4 regions of the Alteromonas sp. ABH2_165 genome follow, and region 3 is predicted to be linked to each of the others. Evidence: predicted binding sites of a transcription regulator. Region 3 holds the regulator's gene; each other region holds the start of a gene.
The links. The regulator FNR, encoded in region 3, switches genes on or off when oxygen is low (the NO sensors DNR and NnrR bind a similar motif). The targets are predictions, from matches to a motif close to TTGATCTAGATCAA.
Positions count from the first base shown of each region.

Region 1 (5,922 bases), on a different contig from region 3:
TGCGACAACGTAGCCGCCGCGACAATGGCCGGATCGGTAATATCTACCGAGTGATGGAGTTCATAACGCTCTTTCAAACCACGCAGAATAGCAATGGTATCCTCAACACTTGGTTCGTCTACCAGTACCTTCTGGAAGCGACGCTCAAGCGCGGCATCCTTTTCGATATACTGACGGTATTCATCTAGCGTAGTGGCACCCACGCAGTGAAGTTCACCACGTGCCAGTGCGGGCTTGAGCATGTTACCCGCATCCATGGCCCCCTCGCCTTTGCCGGCGCCGACCATGGTGTGTAACTCGTCGATGAATAAGATCACCCGGCCTTCTTCTTTAGCGAGCTCATTGAGCACCGCTTTTAAGCGCTCTTCAAACTCACCACGGAATTTCGCTCCCGCCACCAGCGCGCCCATATCCAGCGATAGCACACGCTTGTCTTTAAGACCTTCGGGCACTTCACCGTTAATAATACGCTGTGCTAAGCCTTCAACAATGGCGGTTTTACCTACACCTGGTTCACCAATCAACACGGGGTTATTTTTGGTACGCCGCTGCAGAACCTGCACGGTGCGACGAATTTCATCATCACGGCCAATGACCGGATCGAGCTTGCCCTGCTCTGCCCGCTCTGTCAGATCAGTAGTGTATTTTTCCAGTGCTTGGCGTACATCTTCGGCATTCGGATCTGTCACTTTCTGACCACCACGCATTTTGTCGATAGCGCTTTCCAGCTGGTCACGGGTGATGTTTAAACTTCGCAACAATTCGCCAAGCTTGCCTTTATCGTCTAACGCTGCCAGTACAAAAATTTCTGACGTGATGTATTCATCTTTTCTCTGCTGTGCAATTTTGTCACACAGGTTTAGCAAAATGCCGTTTTCTTTGCTGAGCTGCACATCGCCGCCAATCCCTTCAACGCGGGGAAGACGCTCGATAGCTTCGGCCAAAGAAGAACGTAATGCATTCACATTTACGTGGGCCTGATCGAGAAGCGGGCGCACTGAGCCGCCTTGTTGATTCAGCATGGCTGTCATCAGGTGCACGGGCTCAATAAACTGATGATCACGACCCAGTGCCAATGACTGTGCGTCGGATATCGCTAATTGAAACTTACTGGTAAATCTATCTAATCGCATGAAAAGCCCCCTGCAAAAGTAGTGCTATTTAAATAGGTATCGCACACATGCTATTCAAGTTCATTACGCAAAAAATTAGTGATGAACCTTTCCATTCATTGATGTCAGTCAATCTTTTTAATGGGTCATTTCTATTTTTCTTTCCACTATCGAAAAATTTACAAACGGCTCTCGCGTTTCGCAAAAGGCGTTCAGGTTATGAACATGCCAGACATTCACATTGTTCACTAGCTGGACATATACGGTACCTATTGCCCAAAAACCGCGGCTGGCACAAGTGATGCTGTTAATAAGATGTACATCGACACCGATGAATAAATCACTGGCTCTGTGAGCCTAAACGAAAGAGGTTGTAATGACAGAATCATTCATTGCCAATGCGGTTTGGCAGGAAAAACTCTTTACCGGCAAATGGGTATCTGGTTCAGCCAAGCCGGTTTTTGTGACTGAACCTGCGTCTGGAAAAGAACTTGGACAAATCGCCATGGCGAGTCCAGAAGATGTGAGCCAAAGCTGTACTGCAGCGAAAAAAGCGTTCCCCGTCTGGTCTGCCACCCACTTTGAAGAGCGAGCTGCTGTATTGCGCAAAGCCGCTCAGGTGATGCAAGAGCACTTTAACGACATCACCGATGTGTTGATCCGCGAAAGTGGTTCAATTCGAGCAAAGGCCGAATTTGAAGTTTCACTCAGTATAAAAGTGCTGAACGAAAGCGCAGCCTTGCCTTCACAAAGTCAAGGAGAAGTCTTACCTGCCGCGCCGGGTAAAATTAGTATCGCCCGTCGTAAACCTTTAGGTGTGGTTGGCGTTATCTCGCCATTTAACTTTCCACTGTATCTGGCCATTCGTGCGGTTGCTCCGGCGCTTGCAGTGGGTAATGCGGTTGTACTTAAACCTGATCCCCGAACCGCCGTGTGCGGTGGCGTAACTATCGCTCGGGTGTTCGAATTAGCCGGGTTACCTGAAGGTATACTGCATATGTTACCAGGTGATGGCGCAGCCGGTGCCACATTAACCTAACACCCGGATGTGGCGATGATTCAGTTTACTGGCTCGACCAACGCGGGTAAAAACGTAGGCGAAGCTGCCAGCCGCCATCTCAAAAAAGTGTCGCTGGAGCTGGGAGGAAAGAACTCTCTGATTATTCTAGATGATGCCGACATCGATCTTGCTATCGCAAACGCGACCTGGGGCGCCTGGTTACACCAGGGGCAAATTTGTATGTCTACCGGCCGCATTCTTGTGCAGCGTAAAATTTATCAGGCGTTTGTCAGTAAGCTGGCAGAAAAAGCCAAGCAACTGCCAGTGGGAGATCCTGCCACCGAGCAGGTCGCACTGGGCCCAATCATTAATGAGCAACAGCGCGATAACATTAGCCGAATTCTCAAAGCGGCAGTAGAAGGTGGCGCCAAAATAGAAGCTGGCGGCGATTATTCCTGTTTGTTTTTCCAACCGACAGTGCTCAGCGGTGTGACGCCGGAAAGTCCGGCATTTAATGAAGAAATTTTTGGTCCGGTTGCCGTTGTTATTCCGTTCGATACTGACGAGGAAGCAGCGCAACTGGCGAATCAAACCGAGTATGGCTTATCAGCGGGCATCATCGCGACCAATGTGGGGCGGGCGCTCAACTTAAGTCAGCAACTCAACACGGGTCTGCTTCATATCAATGATCAGACTGTCAATGATGAGGTGGTTAATCCATTTGGTGGAACCGGGGCATCCGGCAACGGCACCAGTGTGGGCGGCGCTGCGAATTGGGAAGAATTCACCCAATGGCAATGGCTGACTATCCAATCTGAAGCCCCTCGTTATCCATTATAAGGAATAAGGTAATGTCTGAAATTACGCAAATTCGCGCGGCAGTGACTCGCGCCAAAGGCGCCCCTTTTGAATTAGAAGAGGCGAAAATCCGTGCACCGAAAGACGATGAAGTATTGGTTAAAATAGTGGCAACCGGTATGTGCCACACTGATATGATTGTGCGTGATCAATACTATCCCGTCCCTCTTCCTGCAGTTTTAGGCCACGAGGGTTCCGGGGTGATTACGGCGGTGGGCCCGCTGGTAAAAGACCTTGAGGTGGGCGACCACGTGGTACTCACTTTCGGTTACTGCACACATTGTAAACCCTGTAATCACGGTCATGCCACCTATTGCCAGGAATTCTATCCTCGCAACTTCAGTGGCGTAGGAACAGATGGCGAAACCGCTATTCAAGATGCCAATGGTAAACCGCTGCACGATCACTTCTTTGCCCAGTCGTCCTTTGCCACCTATGCACTGAGTTTGGAAAGTAACGCCATCAAGGTAAGTAAAGACGCCAAATTGGAGCTGCTAGGTCCGCTCGGTTGCGGTATTCAAACCGGTGCTGGTGCGGTAATTAATTCACTAAAAGTCACGCCGGGTAGCAGTTTTGTGTCTTATGGTTCAGGTGCGGTAGGCTTATCATCAGTAATGGCGGCACGGGTTGCCGGCGCCACCACGATTATTGCAACCGACGTGGTTGAATCCCGTCTTGAACTGGCAAAGGAACTGGGTGCAACCCATGTTATTAACAGTAAAGACGAAGACGTGATTGAACGGGTAAAAGAAATTACCGGTGGTGGCGCCGACTTTGCCCTTGAGTCAACCGGCCGCCCTGCGGTGTTAAGACAAGGGATTGATGCCCTGGGGCTGATGGGCACCATTGGTGTAGTCGGTGCGCCAGCATTAGGAACCGATGCTACCTTTGACGTAAATGATGTGCTGCTCGGCGGTAAATCGATTCGCGGTATCGTTGAAGGTGATTCCACCCCAAAAACCTTCATTCCACAACTTGTAGAATTGTTTAATCAAGGCCGCTTTCCCTTCGATAAATTAGTTAAATTCTACGAATTTGGCGATATCAATCAGGCTGCTGAAGATAGCGAAAAAGGCATAACCTTGAAGCCCATCATCAAAATCGGCGAACTGTAAACTTGCCGCCACAGGAAGGGGTGAAATCACTCCTTCCTGCTATCAATAGCCAACTGACAATTTTACATTGTGATAACATCGGCACCAGATAAACTGGTAAAGGTGTTGCCGTGTTCAATAATCATGATCAAGAACTTATGATAAATCCTGATTTGCTGGATGATGCAAGGCGCCAGTTATTATTGGGGCACCCTCTTCCAGAGAATCTGTTACCGGATGCGGTAGCCCGTTCATGGCAGCGCTCCCGGGATGCGGGTTTACACCCCTGGGAAAGCCGGTTAGTAAACCGAGTAAATGACGACTATCCACTGTCAGAAACCGATGAACACTTAGCAGCCACCGCCCAACCGGAAATAGACCGTTTATGGGACGTGTTCGGTGGTGAAGATTGGTGTCTTTTCTGTGTAAATAGTGACGCGGTGATAGTGCGGAGCAAAACCAATGCCGGGACTCCGCCGCTGAGCATGCTTAAGACAGGTGTACGTGTGCAGGAAGCAGATATCGGTACCACGGCGCCAGCATGCACTTTGCGGGAAAAGAGGGCTTTTGTCTTCACCGGACCGCAGCATTATTTAAAAGAATTTGATCGGTTTTTCTGTGTATCGGTGCCTGTTTTCGGGCCTGACAATCAACTTGCCGGAGCCCTCGATATGACGGGCATTGGCGAACGTAATACCCAGGTTGTGTTCGAACAGCTGCGCTTATCGGCAATGGCAATAGAAAACCAATTATTCACCGATCACTATGCAGGTTGTGATATTTTCAGTATTCAGTCATCTCCCACATTATTGAACACACCCTTTCAAGGTTTAGTTGCTTTGTCAGCAAACGGCGATTTTATGGCCGCCAGTCACTCTGCAAGACAATTGCTTCAACTACGCATTTCTTCCCGGTCATTACCGTTTAATCAGAGCAGCCTGAAAAACCTCGGTGCCAGAACCGAAAAACGCGCTTTACCCGATGGCACCTATATCTATGTGCGCAATCTTGCCGCTGGTGTCACCACATTTAGAAATGCCCCGCAACAAAGCTATGTGCCGGTAAGTGTGAGTACCGAACCGGCCATCGAAAAGCAATTCGGAATTGCGGTAAAAGCGTGCAAAGCCGATATTCCCATTATGATTACCGGCGAGACCGGTACAGGTAAAGAAGTCTTCGCCAAAGCACTACACGATACTATTGATGCTGACTCGCCCTTTATTGCAATTAACTGTTCAGCGATGCCCGAAAACTTAATTGAATCGGAATTATTCGGTTACGAAGAAGGCAGTTTTACCGGCGCTAAAAAAGGTGGGGCGAGAGGAAAATTGGAAGACGCGAATGGTGGCACTCTATTACTTGATGAAATTGGTGACATGCCACTTCGACTACAAACCCGCTTACTCCGTTTTTTACAAGAGCGACAAATCACCCGCATCGGCAGCTCAATGATTCGCCCGCTATCAATTCGCATTATTTGCGCTACCCACAGAGATTTACCGGCTATGGTGGCAAAGCAGATGTTCCGCGAAGACTTATATTATCGCCTGAAAGGTATGCAGGTAAAGTTGCCGCCACTGCATCTTCGTCAGGACTTACGCCGATTGATCACGACCATCGTGGCATCGTTCAACCACGCTGAAATTACTGAAGATGCCATGCAGTGGCTGATCAATCAGCCCTGGCCGGGCAACATTAGGCAATTGAGACAAACCATTCATTTAGCTACGGTAATCGCTGATGGAGAGAAAGCGCTAAGACCTGAGCATTTTGTCGAATTCGACGCCCAACCTCAGGAATTAGAGCCGCTAACGTTGGCTAATATTGAGAAAAATGCCATTGAGGCCGCGGTGCAGCG
Region 1 covers NZ_JBSWWF010000008.1:289,150-295,071, reverse strand. Annotated here, with positions in the region: gene clpB (ATP-dependent chaperone ClpB) at 1-1,133, opposite strand, end outside; partial or broken gene ACXAFQ_RS16735 (benzaldehyde dehydrogenase) at 1,489-2,952, shown strand; gene ACXAFQ_RS16730 (NAD(P)-dependent alcohol dehydrogenase) at 2,964-4,085, shown strand; gene ACXAFQ_RS16725 (sigma-54-dependent Fis family transcriptional regulator) at 4,196-5,922, shown strand, end outside.
Region 1: the regulator FNR is predicted to act here: its motif matches at 1,232-1,245, upstream of clpB (ATP-dependent chaperone ClpB).

Region 2 (5,922 bases), on a different contig from region 3:
ATTCGCAACAGGTAAAATATAAAACAGGCTATCCTGCCCCTGAAGCCGCGACTCAGCATTCTGCATTTTATGCTGCTGGTGGTTGGCAAGCAACGCCCGCACCTGTTCGAGCAGGTTTGACCGACTATCAAGTTGGGCAAAATCATTTGCCACTCGCCCAGCTTGCGGCGTAGACGTTGAGCCTCCTGATGCACTGACGGTTTTTCCTGAAACCGAGTCAGCTTTGTCGATGATGCGTGCTAGATCTGGTTGGGCGCGGGCGGCCCTACCAGCGAGGCTGATTTGCAGCAGGCTGACCAGTGCATTGATAAAACCCGATGCTGCAGGTTGACTAAGTAGCGCTGAAGGGGTGCTAGTCAGAGCCGGAGACTGAATCAATTGCCGAACCTGACTCTCGACGGTTTTTCCACTATCGCTGTTGGTCTGTTCAACATTCATTTGTGGTAAGCCAGCCGTGGCAGTTGATTTCGTTTCTGGTTGTAGCGCGAGAAGTTGATTTAGCAGATGCTTCGACACCGCTTTACTTTCAGCATGCATATCAAAACCCGGATTACGCAGCACATTAACAAGCTTTGTTAACGCTTCATTGGTTGAACCGGTTTGCGCCAGGAGTTGACGTGAAAGTTGTCGAACTTTATCCAATACAACAGGCACATCCTCTGCGGATATACCCAAAACAGGTGATAACTTATCCGCCAACTTCACAGAAGGCGACAGCGTATCTGATTTTGCTGATAACAAAGGTGATGGGTGTGTCGCAACGTTTTGCGTTGTCACATTATTTTGTATGGAAGAGAGCTTTCCTGTTTGTCGTGGTATTGAATTTTGGTTTGCAAGCTCGACTAATCTGTCATTACCTACAGGCTGAAGTTTAGGACTGTTTTTCGGCAAGGTAATGTTTAACATGGGTTTTAGCTCAGTGCCGCGGACCTCAAGTTGGTTACCACGAACTTGTACATTTACAATGTGCATAGATACCGGCGTGTTCAATTTCCCATTTGATGGTGATGGGGAAATGTTGAGGTTTTTCTGCAATGCAGTAGAAAGCGGTTGTTCAAGTGTTATCCCCGCGCTTGCGATCACTTTTGCAACGGCAAGTTTAACGCTTGGTGAGGATGACGGGACCGTAAATGATGCTTCTTTTTCTGGTAACGCAGTGGAGCTTAATGTCGCTTTCCATTGCTGCCCGCTGCTATTCTTAACTTGGTTTGCCAAAGAGCTGGGTGCCGACTCTGGTTGCAGTTTCAACGTCACTTTATCGCCTGACTTTAATTGGCTGGCAATACTGTCTGGCACAACGAGTTTTATGCCAGGATTGCCTGGCATCTGCAAATTCAGACTCACTGTACGATTTGCTATATTTTCAACTGTGCCTGTCAGTGAGAAACCAGACTTCGATTGCGACAGTGCTGCCAATGTCATGCCGTCAGCTAAAGCTGTTACCAAACGTTGCATATCAGCTTGGGTAAGGCGAGTAACTTGCTTAATCGGCAACATGTCGAATAACGTAATCTGCTTCTCACCACTTACAACGGTAGCGGCGGAATCAACAGTGACGCTGCTGGTTGGTGTTGATGTTAAAAGCGTTGAAGCAAGTAACTGGGGCGCAGATATCTGCATTTGTGTCTGCGATGTGCGTTGCAACGAAGCTGAACTGAGTTGAGACAGAATTTCAGGTTGTGATTTTACTACATCGGCAGAGAGCGATGCATTGGCAGCGGAAAAAAGTTGAGCTATCTGCAAGTTCATGACAGATTTATCGGCAACTATTTGAAAAATTCAAGCATTTTGTGATTTTCACCGATGTCAATGCTCCTTCAGGTTGAACTAAGTCATAAAAAGGTTTAATACGCCAATGGTTGGGATGTGATCCTTTTTGCCTATGCTAGAATGCTGGGTCGCAAACATCAAAAATAAACAGCGAATTATTTAAAAGAGGTGTTGGTTGTCAGGGTTAGTGGCCAGTGAACTAAGTTGCATTAAACGCGATAGAGTGTTGTTTGATAGATTGTCGTTCTCATTGCAGTCTGGTCAACTGGTGTATCTTCGTGGGCCCAACGGCACCGGTAAAACCAGTCTATTACGAATTCTCTGCGGGTTAAGTCAACCTGAAAGTGGCACTATTACTTGGCAGTCGCAGCCGTTAGGTGAGCTTTGGTTCAAGGATTTAATCTATGTTGGCCACAAGCCTGGCGTGAATGGTGCACTCTCCGCGATAGAAAATCTCGCTTTCTGGTGTCGTCAGCATCATGTTCCTGCTTCTCTTGACCACCTTTACCATGTGTTAGGCGAACTGGGGCTGGTAGGCATGGAAGATGTGCCGTGTAGAACATTATCAGCAGGGCAACAGCGACGAGTGGCATTGTCCCGCTTATGGCTCAAGCCTGGGAAAGTCTGGATCCTCGACGAACCCTTTACTGCCTTAGATGTGAAAGGCGTCGCGCAACTCGAAGATAAAATGAAATCACATGTAGACGCCGGTGGCGCAGTACTTACCACATCCCATCAGGCACTCAGTGAGCGAGCGGGCTCAGTGCGTTCCTTTGATTTGGAGTACCGGTTTTGAATAGCTTGATGGGTGGTGTATTTAAGCGAGATTTAGCGTTGGCTTTCAGGCAGAAGGCCGAGCTAGTGCAGCCCCTTATGTTTTTACTGATGGTGGTGACACTCTTCCCCCTTGGGGTTGGCCCCGGGCCTGATACCTTACAGCTAATTGGCCCGGGTGTTATTTGGATTGCAGCTATTCTTTCCTCCTTAATGGGAATGGAGAGATTATTCCGAGACGATTTTGCCGATGGTTCCCTAGAACAATTACAACTGTCTGGGCTGCCTCTCTATGCTGTTGCGGCAATGAAAGTGCTCTGTCACTGGCTGGTTACGTTTATTCCACTGCTTGTTTTATCGCCGCTATTGGCCATGTTCCTCAACCTCACAATGGATATGTATATCGCATTAGTGATTACACTTTTGTTAGGAACACCGCTTTTATCTTTGGTTGGCGCCATCGCCGTTGGGTTGACTGTAGGCATTCAACGGGGCGGTGTGCTGCTGGCTCTGTTGCTTATTCCGGTATTTATTCCTCTATTAATTTTTGCTACCTCAGCAGTGGATGCTGCGGCGCTACAGCTACCATACCGTGCGCAAATTGCTATTATTGGCGCTATGTTGTTGATTGCAATGGCACTGGCACCTGCCGCCATCGCATATTCTCTTAAAGTGAGTCAGAACTGATGTGGAAGTGGTTACATCCCTATGCAAAGCCTGAACGGGCTTATCAGCTTTGTAATACTCTGTTGCCGTGGTTTGCTCTGCCTGCTGTGGTATGCCTAGTGGTAGGTACAATTTGGGGGTTGGCATATGCACCTCAGGATTATCAGCAAGGTGATTCCTTTCGCATCATTTATATTCATGTACCAAGCGCCATGTTGTCCATGAGTACTTATGTGGCAATGGCAATAGCCGCGCTAGTGGGTATGGTGTGGCAATGGCGCACAGCCTATATGGCTATGATTGCCATGGCCCCTGTTGGCGCGGTGATGACTTTCATTGCACTGCTTACTGGGGCAGCCTGGGGTAAACCCATGTGGGGTGCGTGGTGGGTGTGGGATGCAAGACTCACTTCCGAGCTCATTTTATTGTTTCTCTATTTCGGCGTTATCGCTTTGTATTCTGCATTTGAAGACAAACAGCAGGCAGGCAAGGCGGCGGGCGTCATGGCACTGGTTGGTGTAGTGAATATCCCCATCATCCACTACTCGGTGGAATGGTGGAACACCCTGCATCAGGGCTCAACAATCACCAAATTCGATAAGCCGTCTATCGCTACCGAAATGTTATGGCCATTGTTACTCAATATATTTGGCTTTGCGCTATTTATTGCGTTGGTCACCACCATGCGTCTTAAAAATGAAATCATCCGGCGGGAAATGCACAGACCTTGGGTGCAATTGCTGGTAAAAGAGAAGGGGGCTGATGATGCAATTTGAGTCTTGGGCTGACTTCTGGGCCATGGGCGGATACGCCTTTTATGTTTGGCTCTCTTTTGGTATCGCATTGGGATCCATGGCCCTTATTACCATTTTCAGTGCAATTGAGCATAAGCGACTAATAAAGCAGGTAGTTACTGAGCAGCAACGAAAGCTACGCATTCAACGAGCTCAGCAGCAAGCGCGTAACGACACCACTGAACCTGACAGGAGTAATTAAGATGAATCCCCGCAGAAAGCAGCGATTATTGGTTGTCTCTCTTGTTGGTGCGCTTGTCATGGGCGCAGTAGGCTTGATGTTGTTCGCTCTGACAGACAGCATCGACTTGTTTTATACACCAACACAAATTGTGGATGGTCGCGAAGGGGTTAAACCTCAAGTCGGCCAACGTCTGCGGATCGGTGGTATGGTTGTACCGGGGTCTGTTAACCGTGATTCTGAAAGTCTCGCAGTAAGCTTTGACCTGGTTGATACCGGCCCGACTGTGACTGTGCGCTATCAGGGAATTTTGCCTGATCTGTTCCGTGAAGGGCAGGGGATTGTCGCCTCGGGCACGCTATTGGCGGGAAATGTGATTGAAGCTCACGAAGTTCTTGCTAAACATGACGAAGAATATATGCCGCCGGAACTGGCCGAGCAGATGAAAGGCATCAAACACGTGAAGCCTGCGAATAACGGAGGCTAATTATGGTTCCTGAGCTGGGTAATATTGCACTAACTCTGGCCCTGGTCAGTGCGATTCTGTTGGCGGTGTATCCGCTATGGGGTGCGCAAACTAATCATTCTTTTTTAATGGGAACCGCAAAGCCGTTGGCATTGGGCATGTTCCTGTTTACCGCTATGGCATTCATTGCACTTATCTATGCATTTGTTACTGATGATTTCAGTGTGGCCTACGTCGCGCAACATTCAAATAGTCAGCTTCCTGTTTACTACAAAGTCACTGCCGTGTGGGGAGGGCATGAAGGCTCGTTTCTGCTTTGGGTGTTAATGCTATCTATCTGGACCGTTGCAGTTGCATTGTTTAGTCGCGGTATACCCGATGAAATGGTGTCCCGGGTACTGTCAGTGCTCGGTTTAGTTGGCATCGGTTTCTATCTGTTCATGCTGCTTACTTCTAACCCTTTCGACAGCATGTTGCCTTTCTTTCCTGTTGATGGCCGTGACTTGAACCCGCTGTTGCAAGATTTTGGCATGATTATCCACCCACCTATGCTGTACATGGGGTACGTGGGGTTTTCGGTTTCTTTTGCATTTGCTATTTCAGCACTTATATCCGGACAAATGGATTCAACCTGGGCTCGCTGGTCTCGACCCTGGGTCATTGCTGCCTGGGGATTCCTCACCGTTGGTATTGCGCTGGGAAGTTGGTGGGCGTACTACGAATTAGGTTGGGGGGGCTGGTGGTTTTGGGACCCGGTAGAAAATGCCTCTTTCATGCCGTGGTTGGTAGGTACTGCACTGATGCATTCACTGGCAGTGACTGAAAAACGTAAAGTATTTAAATCCTGGACGGTGTTATTGGCGATTGCCGCATTCTCACTTAGCTTGCTGGGTACCTTCTTAGTTCGCTCTGGGGTGATTGTTTCCGTGCATTCGTTTGCCAGTGACCCATCGCGGGGCCTGTTTATTCTTGGCATCCTGGTGGTGTTATCAGGTTCCGGGTTGTTGCTGTATGCATTGCGGGCATCGCAACTAAACTCGCCTGGTCGATATAGCATGTTTTCCCGCGAAGTTTTACTGATGGGAAATAATGTATTTTTATGTGCCGCCACACTGGTGGTATTTCTCGGTACTATTCTGCCATTGGTACATAAAGAATTGGGCCTCGGCTCTATTTCCATTGGTGCGCCGTTCTTTAATCAAATGTTCACCATCTTGATTGTCCCTTTTGTGCTTATTCTAGGGCTAGGCCCCGTTACTCGCTGGAAACAA
Region 2 covers NZ_JBSWWF010000001.1:200,384-206,305, forward strand. Annotated here, with positions in the region: gene fliK (flagellar hook-length control protein FliK) at 1-1,749, opposite strand, end outside; gene ccmA (cytochrome c biogenesis heme-transporting ATPase CcmA) at 1,946-2,566, shown strand; gene ccmB (heme exporter protein CcmB) at 2,575-3,231, shown strand; gene ACXAFQ_RS00785 (heme ABC transporter permease) at 3,231-3,986, shown strand; gene ccmD (heme exporter protein CcmD) at 3,976-4,206, shown strand; gene ccmE (cytochrome c maturation protein CcmE) at 4,208-4,672, shown strand; gene ACXAFQ_RS00800 (heme lyase CcmF/NrfE family subunit) at 4,675-5,922, shown strand, end outside.
Region 2: the regulator FNR is predicted to act here: its motif matches at 1,823-1,836, upstream of fliK (flagellar hook-length control protein FliK).

Region 3 (5,922 bases):
CTAACGGCCCTTGAGAGAACATAACCTCACGACCGGAATATAAATCCGTCGCGACACACGCGAACGGTTTTTGCATTTCTTCAAAGGTCGGGGCACAAAATTCGTCAGCGAGTTTGGTAAATACCTTTTCACCGCTGGCAATACCACCTTTTCGAATGCCAACTCCCATTAAGGCTAAAATCTGCCATTCAGTCAGCGAGCAAGCCCATTCTTTGAGTGGCTCTAGTTTACCACTGGCATAGGCCGCGCCCACATAGGCACCGATGGAGCATCCTGCAACCACATCAATCTTTACACCCAGCTTTTCCAGCGCTTGAATGATGCCAATGTGTGTCCATCCTCTGGCCGCGCCAGCACCCAGGGCAAGTCCTATTTTCATGTGTTAATCCGCCAGGTTGACAATTTGCACGTCTGAACGATTTTCTTCTGCCAGCTCGTCTTTAAATTCAGGCGCATCAAATGCGGTATCACCATCGGCAACAGGCGCACCTGTTGTCTGAATAGCTGCGAAATCATACAGGTTTTTATCGGCCAGGTGAGACGGCGCAACGTTCTGAATCGCCCTGAACATGGATTCAATTCTGCCAGGAAAACGTTTATTCCAGTCTTGAAGCATCATTTTAATGTTCTGTCTTTGTAGGTTTTCTTGCGAACCACAGAGATTACAGGGAATGATTGGGAATGATGCTGCGTCTGAGTATTTCTGAATGTCTTTTTCACTGCAATAGGCAAGAGGACGGATAACAATATGTTCGCCATTATCGCTAACAAGCTTCGGTGGCATGGCTTTGAGTTTTCCACCATGGAACATATTCAAAAACAAAGTTTCCAACATGTCGTCACGATGATGCCCCAATGCGATTTTGGTTGCGCCTAATTCTTTGGCAGTGCGATAGAGTATGCCACGGCGCAGCCGCGAGCACAGAGAACAGGTCGTTTTACCCTCAGGGATCTTATCTTTCACAATGGAGTAGGTGTCTTCTTCTACGATTTTATAATCGATGCCCAGTGATGCCAGGTATTCCGGTAAAACGTGCTCAGGAAAGCCGGGTTGCTTTTGGTCAAGATTCACCGCCACGATATCAAAGTGGATCGGCGCAATTTTTCGTAAAAAAAGGAGAATGTCTAACATGGTGTAGCTGTCTTTACCCCCTGACAGACACACCATGACTTTATCTCCGTCTTCAATCATCTTGAAGTCATCAATGGCTTTACCCACGTTACGACGCAAGCGCTTCTGCAACTTATTGAAATTGTACTTCTGTTTGCTTTCGGCGCTGTGGCTCGATGTACCGGATTCGGCTGATGTTAATTGATTCATGACACTTCAGAATTGACGATGGGAAAAATAAAAGTGGCATTATACAAAACGAAGGGCGCTGCCGCCATAGAGAGTCGTGCGGCAGCGTGAATACCTTACCTGATAGGCGAGACAAATCCGTCGGGCTTAATAGCGAGGACATCACAATTTAAGCTGTCGAGTACGTGTTCAGCCGTGTTGCCAATGAACGCTGCAGATAATCCGGTGCGGCCAACCGTGCCAATAACCACCAGCTCAGCATTTAACTGTTCACTGATGCGTGATACCGCTTTTTCTGGCAGGCCTTCAATAACGTGACAGTTGGCAATACCAATACCGTATTTTGCACTGTGGGCTTCCATTTCTTTAAGATGATGATCCCTAACGGAATTTTGATAGGTTTGGGCGTTAAAATCCGGGATTTCAATGGCAATATTCAACGGTGTAGACGGGTAAGCATTTGCCAAATGCACCTGACCACTTAGCATGTTGGCATAGTCGGTGGCGACAACCGTAATCTTGTTATTCAGTTCGGCATGTTCTTTATCTTCAGTACCTACATTGACTGCTGCAACCACAGTGCCATTTTCTGGCCACACATGGTCTTTTACCAGCAACACTGGGGTGGGGCACTTACGGAGTAAGTTCCAATCTGTGGGTGTGAAAATGACGGTGCTGAGTTCGTGATGCTGCCGGGTTGACTTAACTACAAGATCAATATTTTGTTCTACCGCAAAGCGAATAATGGCTTCGTATCTTTTGTCATTCCAGACGACAGACACTTTTACCGGGCATCCGTCATAGTGACTGAATGTATTTTCAGCCCATTGCTTGCGATCATTGGTTACCGCTTTTCGCATTGCCTCTCGCTCAGCGCGTGTGAGCATGGTGGTCATGTCGTAAGAAAAGTCATAAACAACCAGCAATGCATGGACTTCAGCACCGGTTTTATTTGCTATTTCAATGGCTCTTGAAAGGGCGGGCTGTTCGGATTTGTCCGGTTGGACAACGGCGAGAATGCGGTTGTAAGTGATCATGACGTCCCTCCTTAGTCTATGGACTGCGATACGGCTTACATCTTTAGTATAGTAAACCTCCCAGGAGAGACGTTGTTTCAGATCAATAGACTGTTCGGATATCAGTCAACGCAGGTAGTGGGGATATCCATAGAGTGTAAACGCTTATCCATGCCCTCAAAATCCAAAATGGTGATCAGCTTGCCGTCGACTTTTATGATCCCTTCTTTCTGGAAACGGGTTAGCAAGCGGCTGATGGTTTCTACCGTCAGGCCAAGATAATTACCAATTTCGTTTCTAGTCATACTTAGATTAAACTGGCGATGTGAGAAACCGCGCTCTTCAAAACGACCAGAAAGGTGAGCAATAAAGTAAATCAATCGCTCTTCTGCGGTGCGTTTATTCAATAACATCATCATTTGATGATCTTGCTTGATTTCAGCACTCATAAAGCGCATGACCTGGTTTCGCAACTTAGGAAACTGTTCTGACATCTTTTCCAGCGTGGCATAGGGAAGTTCACAAACCATGGCCGTTTCCAGCGCCTGGGTATAACTCTGATGCGTATCGTCGCGTAATCCATCGAAACCGATAATGTCACCCGGAAAGTGGAAACTAATAATTTGCTCTTCACCTTCTCTGTCGGTCACAAATGATTTGAAAGAGCCAGCACGTACAGCGTACAAGGACGTGAATTTATCACCCGCTTCAACCAAGGTGTCATGTTTATGAAGCGGCTTTTTTCGTTCAACGATATCGTCCAGCGATTCAATTTCAGTTTTGTTTAAAGCAACTGGAAGACATAAGTGACTAAAACTGCAGTTTTGACAGTGGATAGAGAAATCCGAACGCTTTTGCATGCTTACTTACCATTTTTACGTAACTGCTTTTAAAAACTACTGACTGCCCGCCATAAAATATAAAGCGCGTATATCAGCAGACTCAATGCGATTAGTTGCCGTACCATCGGCTGTCTGAACCCTTTTAGGACCCAGTTCGCTCCTGCCCAGGTGGCAAGTAACGCGGGAAGTGTACCTAATCCAAATCCCGCCATGATCACCGCGCCAGAAAAGGCTGTACCAGACGCTAATGCCCAGGTGAGAGTGGAATAAACCAGCCCACACGGTAACCACCCCCAAATCATACCATAAGGAATAGCGGAGAGAGGAGACCTGAAAGGTAAAAAACGTTTAGCGGTTGGCTGTATAGATTTCCATAAATGACTGCCTAGCTTCTCAATATGAGTAATGCCTCTCCACCAATTGCCAAGATAACACGCCATAGATAACAGCATGATTCCACTTAGAATAGCGAGGATCGGCCCCGATAATGGCAGGTACTTTTTGGCGATTTGCGCAACTGCCCCCGTAATTGCACCAGCCAGAATATAACTGGTAATGCGACCAAAGTTGTAGGCCAGTGCATAAGGAAAGCCATTGGCATTTCTGGGAATTGCGCCAGAAAGCGCAATTGAAACGCCACCACACATGCCAATGCAATGGACACCACCGGCAATACCAACCAAAAAGGCCGATAGAAAAGAAAACTCACTCATTCAGTTTCTTTCGTTCTTCAGCGAGTTTTTTCTCTTCGGGCGACAGGTCATCGTCAAAGAGTATGCTGTACCCCTGACGATCGAGATCCTCGAACTGATTAGATTTCACAGCCCAAAAGAATACCCCGATAGCAATAGCCACAATGATAATGGCCAGCGGAATTAGTACATAAATTATACTCATAAGAATTACTTTAACAGTTTGGTAGAATTAGTCACCACAATAATGCTGCTGAGGCTCATGCCAATAACGGCCATCCAGGGCGTTAAAATGCCACTGACTGCAAAGGGTAATACAATCAGGTTATAGCCAATGGCCCACGCCATATTCTGGCGGATTACACGTTTCACCCGGCTCGCCATGCTCAACAAATGACGCATCAACGTAAGCTTCTCATTGAGGAAAATCACATCAGCGGCGCTTCTGGCAATGTCTGTAGCATTGCCAACCGCCACCGAAACATCCGCGGCAGCCAGTACTGGCGCATCATTGATTCCATCTCCCATCATCAAAATGTGCTCATTAGCTGCCTGGCGCGCATGTACAACATTGAGCTTATCTTCTGGACTGTTTCCACCTATGGCTTCATCGATGTGTAATTGCGCGGCAATGTCGTCTACGTTTTGCTGGATATCACCGCTCAACAACACTTTTTTGTAGTTCGAGAACGCGCTTAGAACGTCTTCAGCATCCGATTTTATTTGATCAGTCACTCTGAATGCGGCAAGGCATTTATCATTCGACACAAGGTATACATTAGCGATTATCGGAATTTCTAACTTATCGCAGGCTGTAAAACGTGCTGAGCCCGCTTTGTAACATTGGCCATGTATATCGCCTTCGATTCCTTTACCCGCCGTTATCGTCACATTCGTTACCGGAGCAAGATCGTCTGCGCTAAATGCGGCGGCGATAGGGTGCTCTGAACGGGATTCCAACGACGCCATCACGTGCATGATAATGTCTTGTTGTTCTTTATCAGCAAACCAGCATTCGGTGATGGCAAAACGACCCTCTGTCAGTGTGCCGGTTTTGTCCATCACAACGGTTGTAATACTGGCGAGTTGCTCTAGGGCATCGGCTCGCTTCAGCAATATTCCCTGCTTGTTAAGCGTCGCCATGGCGCAGGTAAGTGCAGTGGGGGTTGCTAACCCAAGCGCGCAAGGGCAGGTTGCAACCAATACGGAAATCGTGATCCAGAATGCACGCGGATCGTCCTGCCAGTACCAGTAAACGAAGGTCAGCGCTGCAATGAAAAGTACCAACGATACAAACAAGCTGGAAAATCTATCCGCTAACTGCGCGACCTTGGGTTTTGAAGCCATAGCAACACTTTGCAGGCGGATAATTTGGTTAACCAGCGCATGTTTGAGCGTTTGCGTAACGTGTATTGTTACGCTGTTATTGAGATTATTGGTACCACCAAAAATCGTGTCGCCGACGGTTTTTCTGCTCGGGTTGAACTCACCCGTAAGCATAGATTCATCAAATTCGCTGCTGCCATCCACAATGATGCCGTCGACAGGCACCGTCTCTCCGGCTTTTATCACCACGGTATCGTTAATTTTTAACGCTTTGGCAAGGCTTTGCACCAATGTGCCGTCGGCGTTCAGTTTATTCGCCGTAACCGGTATGTATTGCAGCATATTGGCAGAGATTTGCGCCGCTCGATGACGGCTTCGGTGTTCGAGAAACCGACTGAGCAAAAGCAGAAAGATAAACATGCAGATGCTTTCGAAAAATACATCGCCGCCACCGGAAATGGTTGCCCAGGTGCCAGACAAATACGTAGCGAACACCGCAATGGTGATGGGTACATCCATATTCACGCTGCGGGCCGCTAGCGCTTTCAGTGCCCCCAGATAAAACGTACTGCCTGAATAAAATACGACGGGAGTGGTAAGCACTAACGCAATCCAGTGAAAGTAAGACACCGTTTGTGCATCCATTGCATCCAGAAGATCAAAATACAGCGCGGCGGCAAGCATCATAACTTGCATGGTCATCAGGCCAGCTAACCCCAGCTTTTTCAGGAATTGCTTATCTTCAG
Region 3 covers NZ_JBSWWF010000009.1:111,649-117,570, reverse strand. Annotated here, with positions in the region: gene rssA (patatin-like phospholipase RssA) at 1-379, opposite strand, end outside; gene ttcA (tRNA 2-thiocytidine(32) synthetase TtcA) at 383-1,321, opposite strand; gene uspE (universal stress protein UspE) at 1,417-2,337, opposite strand; gene fnr (fumarate/nitrate reduction transcriptional regulator Fnr) at 2,439-3,176, opposite strand; gene ACXAFQ_RS17250 (sulfite exporter TauE/SafE family protein) at 3,206-3,871, opposite strand; gene ccoS (cbb3-type cytochrome oxidase assembly protein CcoS) at 3,864-4,055, opposite strand; gene ACXAFQ_RS17240 (heavy metal translocating P-type ATPase) at 4,061-5,922, opposite strand, start outside.

Region 4 (5,922 bases), on a different contig from region 3:
AATAACCCAGTTTTAGCGGAGGCTCGTGGAGCGCTGCCAATTGTTCTTTAAGCGCAAGGATCTGCCCTTCCCAGTATTTGTCTTCGGCAAACCAGGGAAACGCCCGCGGAAATGCCGGGTCTTCCCAGCGTTGAGACAACCAAGCCATATAATGCACCATACGCATGGCACGAAGCGGCTCAATCAGCGCAAGTTGGTTGTTGTCGAAGCTGTGGAATTCTTCGTAAGCTTCTACCAGCACATCCAATTGCAGCAGTTGTTGTTGCCTGTCACCACACAGCATCATCCACAAATCCTGGATGGCTGGCCCCATACGACAATCATCTAAGTCCACAAACATGGGACCGTCTCGCCAGAGAATGTTTCCTGGGTGACAGTCGCCATGAAGGCGAATAAGCTTGGTTGCGCCATACCGCTTTTGGGTTTCTTTAATCAGCGGGTCAAGAATAGCAAAAAAGGCGGTCTCTAAATGGCCAGGCAATAGTCGGCTTGTGGTGAGGATTTCCCGGGGTTTATCGAGAAAATTCTGCAGATTAAGTTCGGGCCGAAATTGGAAAGGTTTAGCCTGCGCGACGCGATGCATGCGGCCGATGAAGCGTCCCATCCACTCAAGCTGATCGAGGTTATCAACCTCAAACTGGCGTCCACCGGCAGACGGAAATACAGCAAAACGGAATCCGCATGCATGGTGCAGGGTTTTCCCGTCGACTTCCATCGGCGCCACCAGTGGAATATCGGCATCGGCGATTTCTTTGGCGAAACTGTGTTCTTCAAGGATTTGTTCATCGCTCCAGCGGCTGGGGCGATAGAATTTTACCACCAGGCGCTGACCGTCATCGGCCTTGAACTGGTAAACCCGGTTTTCATAGCTGTTCAGCGCCAGCAAGCCAGATTCTGGGTAAATCCGGCAGCTTTCAAGGGCGTCTAATACGGTGTCAGGGCTTAAGCCCGCAAAGGCAAAATCGCCTTGTTCTTTACTATCTGTAGAGGAATTTTGTTGGTTCATCGACTTCCACAACATTGCCCTCAGCATCTTCGGTCCGGACATGGAAATAAATGTCTGTCACCGCCTCGCTAAGGTTCTTCGGAGAGGTTTCCAGAGATAGTGGCATACTGAAGACTTCTCCGCCACCAACAGTTACTGTGGTATCGGCTAAAATATTGTAGCTAGCTAAACCTTTCACCTCGATAGTGTAGGTATGGGTGTCCTGAGATTTGTTCAGAATTTTGATGGTGTAGACGTTTTCTACATTGCCCCGGCCGTTTTCCCGAAACAGGGAGTTGCGATCACGTATCAGGTCGACTTCTAATGGTGAGCGAGTGAGAATATCTGCCATGAGCAGGCCAATCATCACTAACAGTACCACGAAATAGCCAATCAGTTTGGGCCGCACAATATTTGTATGGCCTCCTGTAAGACGCTCTTCAGAGGTAAAACTAATCAGCCCTTTGGGGTAGTTCATTTTCTCCATGACGCCATTGCAGGCATCTACGCAGGCACCGCAGTTGATACATTCATATTGTAACCCATTGCGAATATCGATACCGGTAGGGCATACCTGTACACACAGGTTGCAGTCGATACAATCACCGAGCGCTTTGTCTGCTAATTCTTCATGTTTCAGTTTACGGGGGCGAGGTCCACGTTTCTCCCCTCGATTGTAATCGTAAGAAACCGTAAAGGTATCTTTATCGAACATGGCAGACTGAAAGCGGGCGTAAGGACACATGTGAGTACACATAATTTCCCGCATCCAACCGGCATTCCCATAGGTACAACCTGCGAAGAACAGAATTGAAAATACCGCCCAGAAACTGGCATTGAAGGTAAAAAAGTCGATAAACAATGCACCAATCGGTGTGAAGTAGCCCACAAAGGTGAGGGCGGTGAGCAGGGCAACAGAAAGCCAGGCAATGTGCTTGAGTGATTTGCGCCAGAACTTATCGAAGTCGAGAGGGCGTTCATCCAGCTTAATGCGCTTGTTACGGGGCCCTTCGATTTTTTCTTCAAACCACACATACATATAAACCCAGGTGGTTTGCGGGCACATAAATCCACACCAAACCCGCCCGGCGAAAGTGGTGACAAAAAACAGCGCGAATGCACCAACAATAAAAATATAAGCCAGTAACGTGAGATCTTGCGGCCACAGCGTGAGACCAAAAATGGTAAAACGCTGGTTCATAATATCCAACAAGATAGCCTGATGCCCGTCGTATTGAATCCAGGGGATGAGCGCAAAAAGACCAACAAAAACAAAGCCAAATAAGCGGCGGAACGTCTCGATAGGGCCCTTAACGGCACGAACATAAATTTGGCTGCGAGCCGATGGGCGTTTTTTATTACTGCCACCGGGCGGCTGATGCACTTTTACCGGAGAGACGTTTTTGACCTGAATTTGTTCGCTCATGAAGGCAACCTTACTGACACAGGTGTCTGTTATTTGCTGCCAGTATAGCAAGAGTAAATAAGCCAGACTTAATACAGATCAAGAAAAAAAGCGCATAACAGTCTGTTCCGGCTTATTAAAAACAATATTCAGGTATAAAACTCAAACTATTTAATTAGCTTTCAGGCGGTTATATTCTCAACAGGTTATCAGGTTAAATATAAAGCCGTGTCTCTGCTGTCTGAATGAGATTGGCTTTGCGATTACAGGGTCAGGTTAATCAGATGTGGCGTGGTTTTTTGGTGATTTCAGAGATAGCAGTACTGATCTTTGTGCTCCGTTTGCCAATGGTTCAGTATATTTTTAAAGATGCTCAGGCTGAAGTGAGCAGTTGGTACGAATATGTCGCCACATGGCAGGAACGCAAAGAGTTGGAATCTTTGCTATCGGTAACGGCACCCATGCGGGAACAACTTCGTCCGTTCCAACAGGATTATGTCGATGAAATCCTGCAAAGTCGCGATAGCATCATTTCTTTTCATCACACCTATTGCGTAACCGACGACATTAACCCCTTTATTAGTGGTGGCGAGTTGAGGCATTTTTGCGCCGCCATCGCGAGTACGGAACTGCTGTCTCACTCGCTTTGAATACCCGTAATTTTCATACAACAATCTAAAATTCACTTTTCATTTTTTCGTTAATCTCCCACGTCGTCCGATGACTAGCATGGTCTATTTTTTCAATTTGAGGCAGGCTAAAAAACACTCATATTGAAGACGGTTTTAACAGTGTTCTTTGGTCACTCGCGTTTATTTTGTAGTGTGTTAATGATTTATGGTTTTCTGCTGGCTTACCCGGCTGCGGCAGACAATAAAGAACCCCGAATCTTAGAATGGGAGTATCTTGTACCTCCTGAAGAATTGTTAGTGTTAAAAAATATGCCTGATTCAGTGCGTCAAGTTCAAGATGGCTCTGAGGATGATAAAATCAGTAGTCGTATTCAATCGGGTATCGCTGCACCAACCAACGATTATGAACGAGCGTTAGTATCGACCAATGGCGTTAAAAAACTCGATGGTCAATCAATTCGTATTCCCGGGTTTATGGTTCCACTGGATTTCACAGAATCAGGAAAAATTGTTAGTTTCTTCTTAGTGCCCTATTTTGGCGCCTGCATGCATCTGCCGCCACCTCCTCCCAACCAAATCATCTATGCGGAATACAAGCAGGGAGTAGATTGGACTTTTGATGCTGTCTGGCTTTCAGGTACCTTGCATTTAGCCTTGACAGAGAATGAACTTGCGACAGCTGTTTATTCGATGTCTGATGTTAGCGTTGCTACTTTTTGATATGAGTGCAGTTTAAAATATCTACTATCGTTCAGTGTCTGTTCATTTGAGTGTGGTATAAATAGGTTGCTGTGAAAAATCGAAAGCGAAGTTAGTTGCCAGTATAGTAAACGTATTGCCCGTTGCTGACACAATGGAACAAATTGGCAGCGAGAGGCTCTAAGTGATGTACGGAGGTAGTTTTACGAAGCTGCTCGTAGTGTTTCGTAATGGTATCGGGCAACACTGTGTATTGGTATTTCAATTGAGGAGTCATAAAATGAATTCTGTTTGGAAAATAATACTGGTTTCTTTGGCTGCAGGGAGCTCCCTTGCATCTACTCAGTCCAGTGCCGCAACTGCGGAAATAGTCTGGCAGAATCCAGAAAAGTACGCAGATGTAAGGCCGACGAATGAAAGTCGGGTTAAGTTTCGTGAACGCACTTTCGAGGCCCTCGATAAGTACGTGGGGGAACTCGCTGAAAAGCTGCCTGAGAAAGAAAAATTATCAATGACCGTCACCAATCTGGATCTTGCGGGGCAGGTATGGCCAAGCAGTTTCGTATTTGGCAACGCTACAGGCAGTGACGTTCGCATCATCAAGCGTGTGGACATTCCCCGAATTTCGTTTTCTTATTCACTCACTGATGAGAGTGGAAAAGTATTAAAAAGTGCTGATGTGAAGTTAAAAGACATGAGCTTTCTTGATAATCCATCCACGTTCAGACAAAACGAATATCTGGGATATGAGAAAGCGATGCTGAAAGATTGGTTCGATGAAGAAATGGCCGATGCTCTCGCACAAAACTAACGTTTAGCAAACTGCTCGTTTACAAAAAACCTGACGTCGCTCAGGTTTTTTTATGCCCGCTCCTCGATAAAATTTACATATAAATTTAACCTAATATTCCTGCAGCCCTTACTACGCAAAACCTGTAGACCAGTTGGTCAAAATAATGTCAGTTTTGGTCAAAAAGTTGTCATTTCTCTGTAGTATTTTCTTTATACTCTTCAACTGCACTTTGGGACAGTTTCTAATAACAAGCAGGAGCAACAATAATGAAAGCACCTATCGTGCTTCCTTTGGTATTGGGGATTACAGCCTCAGTCTCTGCCAGTGGCAGTGACTTGCTGATATCTCAGTACGTCGAGGGAAGTAGTAGCAATAAAGCATTGGAACTCTACAATCCAACGACAGAAAGTGTGTCTCTCAGTGGTTATACCATTTCCGTATACAATAATGGTGGCTTGTCAGCCAGTTCCATTGTTGATTTAAGTGGTTCTATCGCGCCGGGCGGTACGTTAGTTATTGCGCAATCAGGCGCGGAAGATGCGTTGAAGGCCCTGGCCGATGAGTTGACAACTCAGAGTCTGTACAATGGTGATGATGCCATTATTCTCACCGATGACGCGGGCAACATACTCGACAGTATTGGTCAGCTCGGTGTCGATCCGGGTTCATCCTGGAGCGAAGGTGGCCTGTCTACCAAAGACCAAACCCTCATCCGTAATAGCTCAGTGACCACGGGCGATATCAACCCTAACGATGCCTATGGACTCGGCGAGTGGGTTGGCCTGCCTCAGAACGATTACACCGGTCTGGGCTCTCACGACTACGATGGTGGTGGTGATGGCGACGGTGGTGGCGATGGCGGCGGCGAAGATGAAGATCTCGGCGGCGTTTGTACCAATTGCCCTGATATCGATAAAGTGGCTGACGCCTCGACGTTTGATCCTGCTGTTTATTATGCTGCAGTGCAGTCTGAAATCGACGCCGGTTCTGATACCGCTATTATTCGTCAAATTCTCAGTGAAACGATCTCTGGTCAGCACGTACTGACGTACAGTGAAGTGTGGACTGCCTTAACGGAAACCGACGAAGATCCTGCGAATCCTGACAACATCCTGTTGATTTACTCAGGCAACTCTATTCCAAAGTCAGAAAATGGTTCGGGCAGCGATTCATCGCAGCCTGATTACTGGAACCGTGAGCATAGCTGGCCGAAAAGTCATGGCTTTAGCAGTTCAAGCGCGGAAGCTTATACTGATATTCAGCACCTACGCCCTTCTGATATCACGGTAAACAGCTCACGTGGCAATCTGGATTTTGATTATTCTGATGCGCCTCTGCCGGAAGCGCCTGCTAACCGCCGTGACAGCGATTCCTTCGAGCCTCGCGATGCGGTGAAAGGCGATATTGC
Region 4 covers NZ_JBSWWF010000006.1:153,858-159,779, forward strand. Annotated here, with positions in the region: gene ACXAFQ_RS13070 (serine/threonine protein kinase) at 1-1,006, opposite strand, end outside; gene ccoG (cytochrome c oxidase accessory protein CcoG) at 978-2,411, opposite strand; gene ACXAFQ_RS13080 (hypothetical protein) at 2,636-3,040, shown strand; gene ACXAFQ_RS13085 (DUF3299 domain-containing protein) at 3,182-3,742, shown strand; gene ACXAFQ_RS13090 (DUF3016 domain-containing protein) at 4,002-4,532, shown strand; gene ACXAFQ_RS13095 (ExeM/NucH family extracellular endonuclease) at 4,781-5,922, shown strand, end outside.
Region 4: the regulator FNR is predicted to act here: its motif matches at 2,480-2,493, upstream of ccoG (cytochrome c oxidase accessory protein CcoG).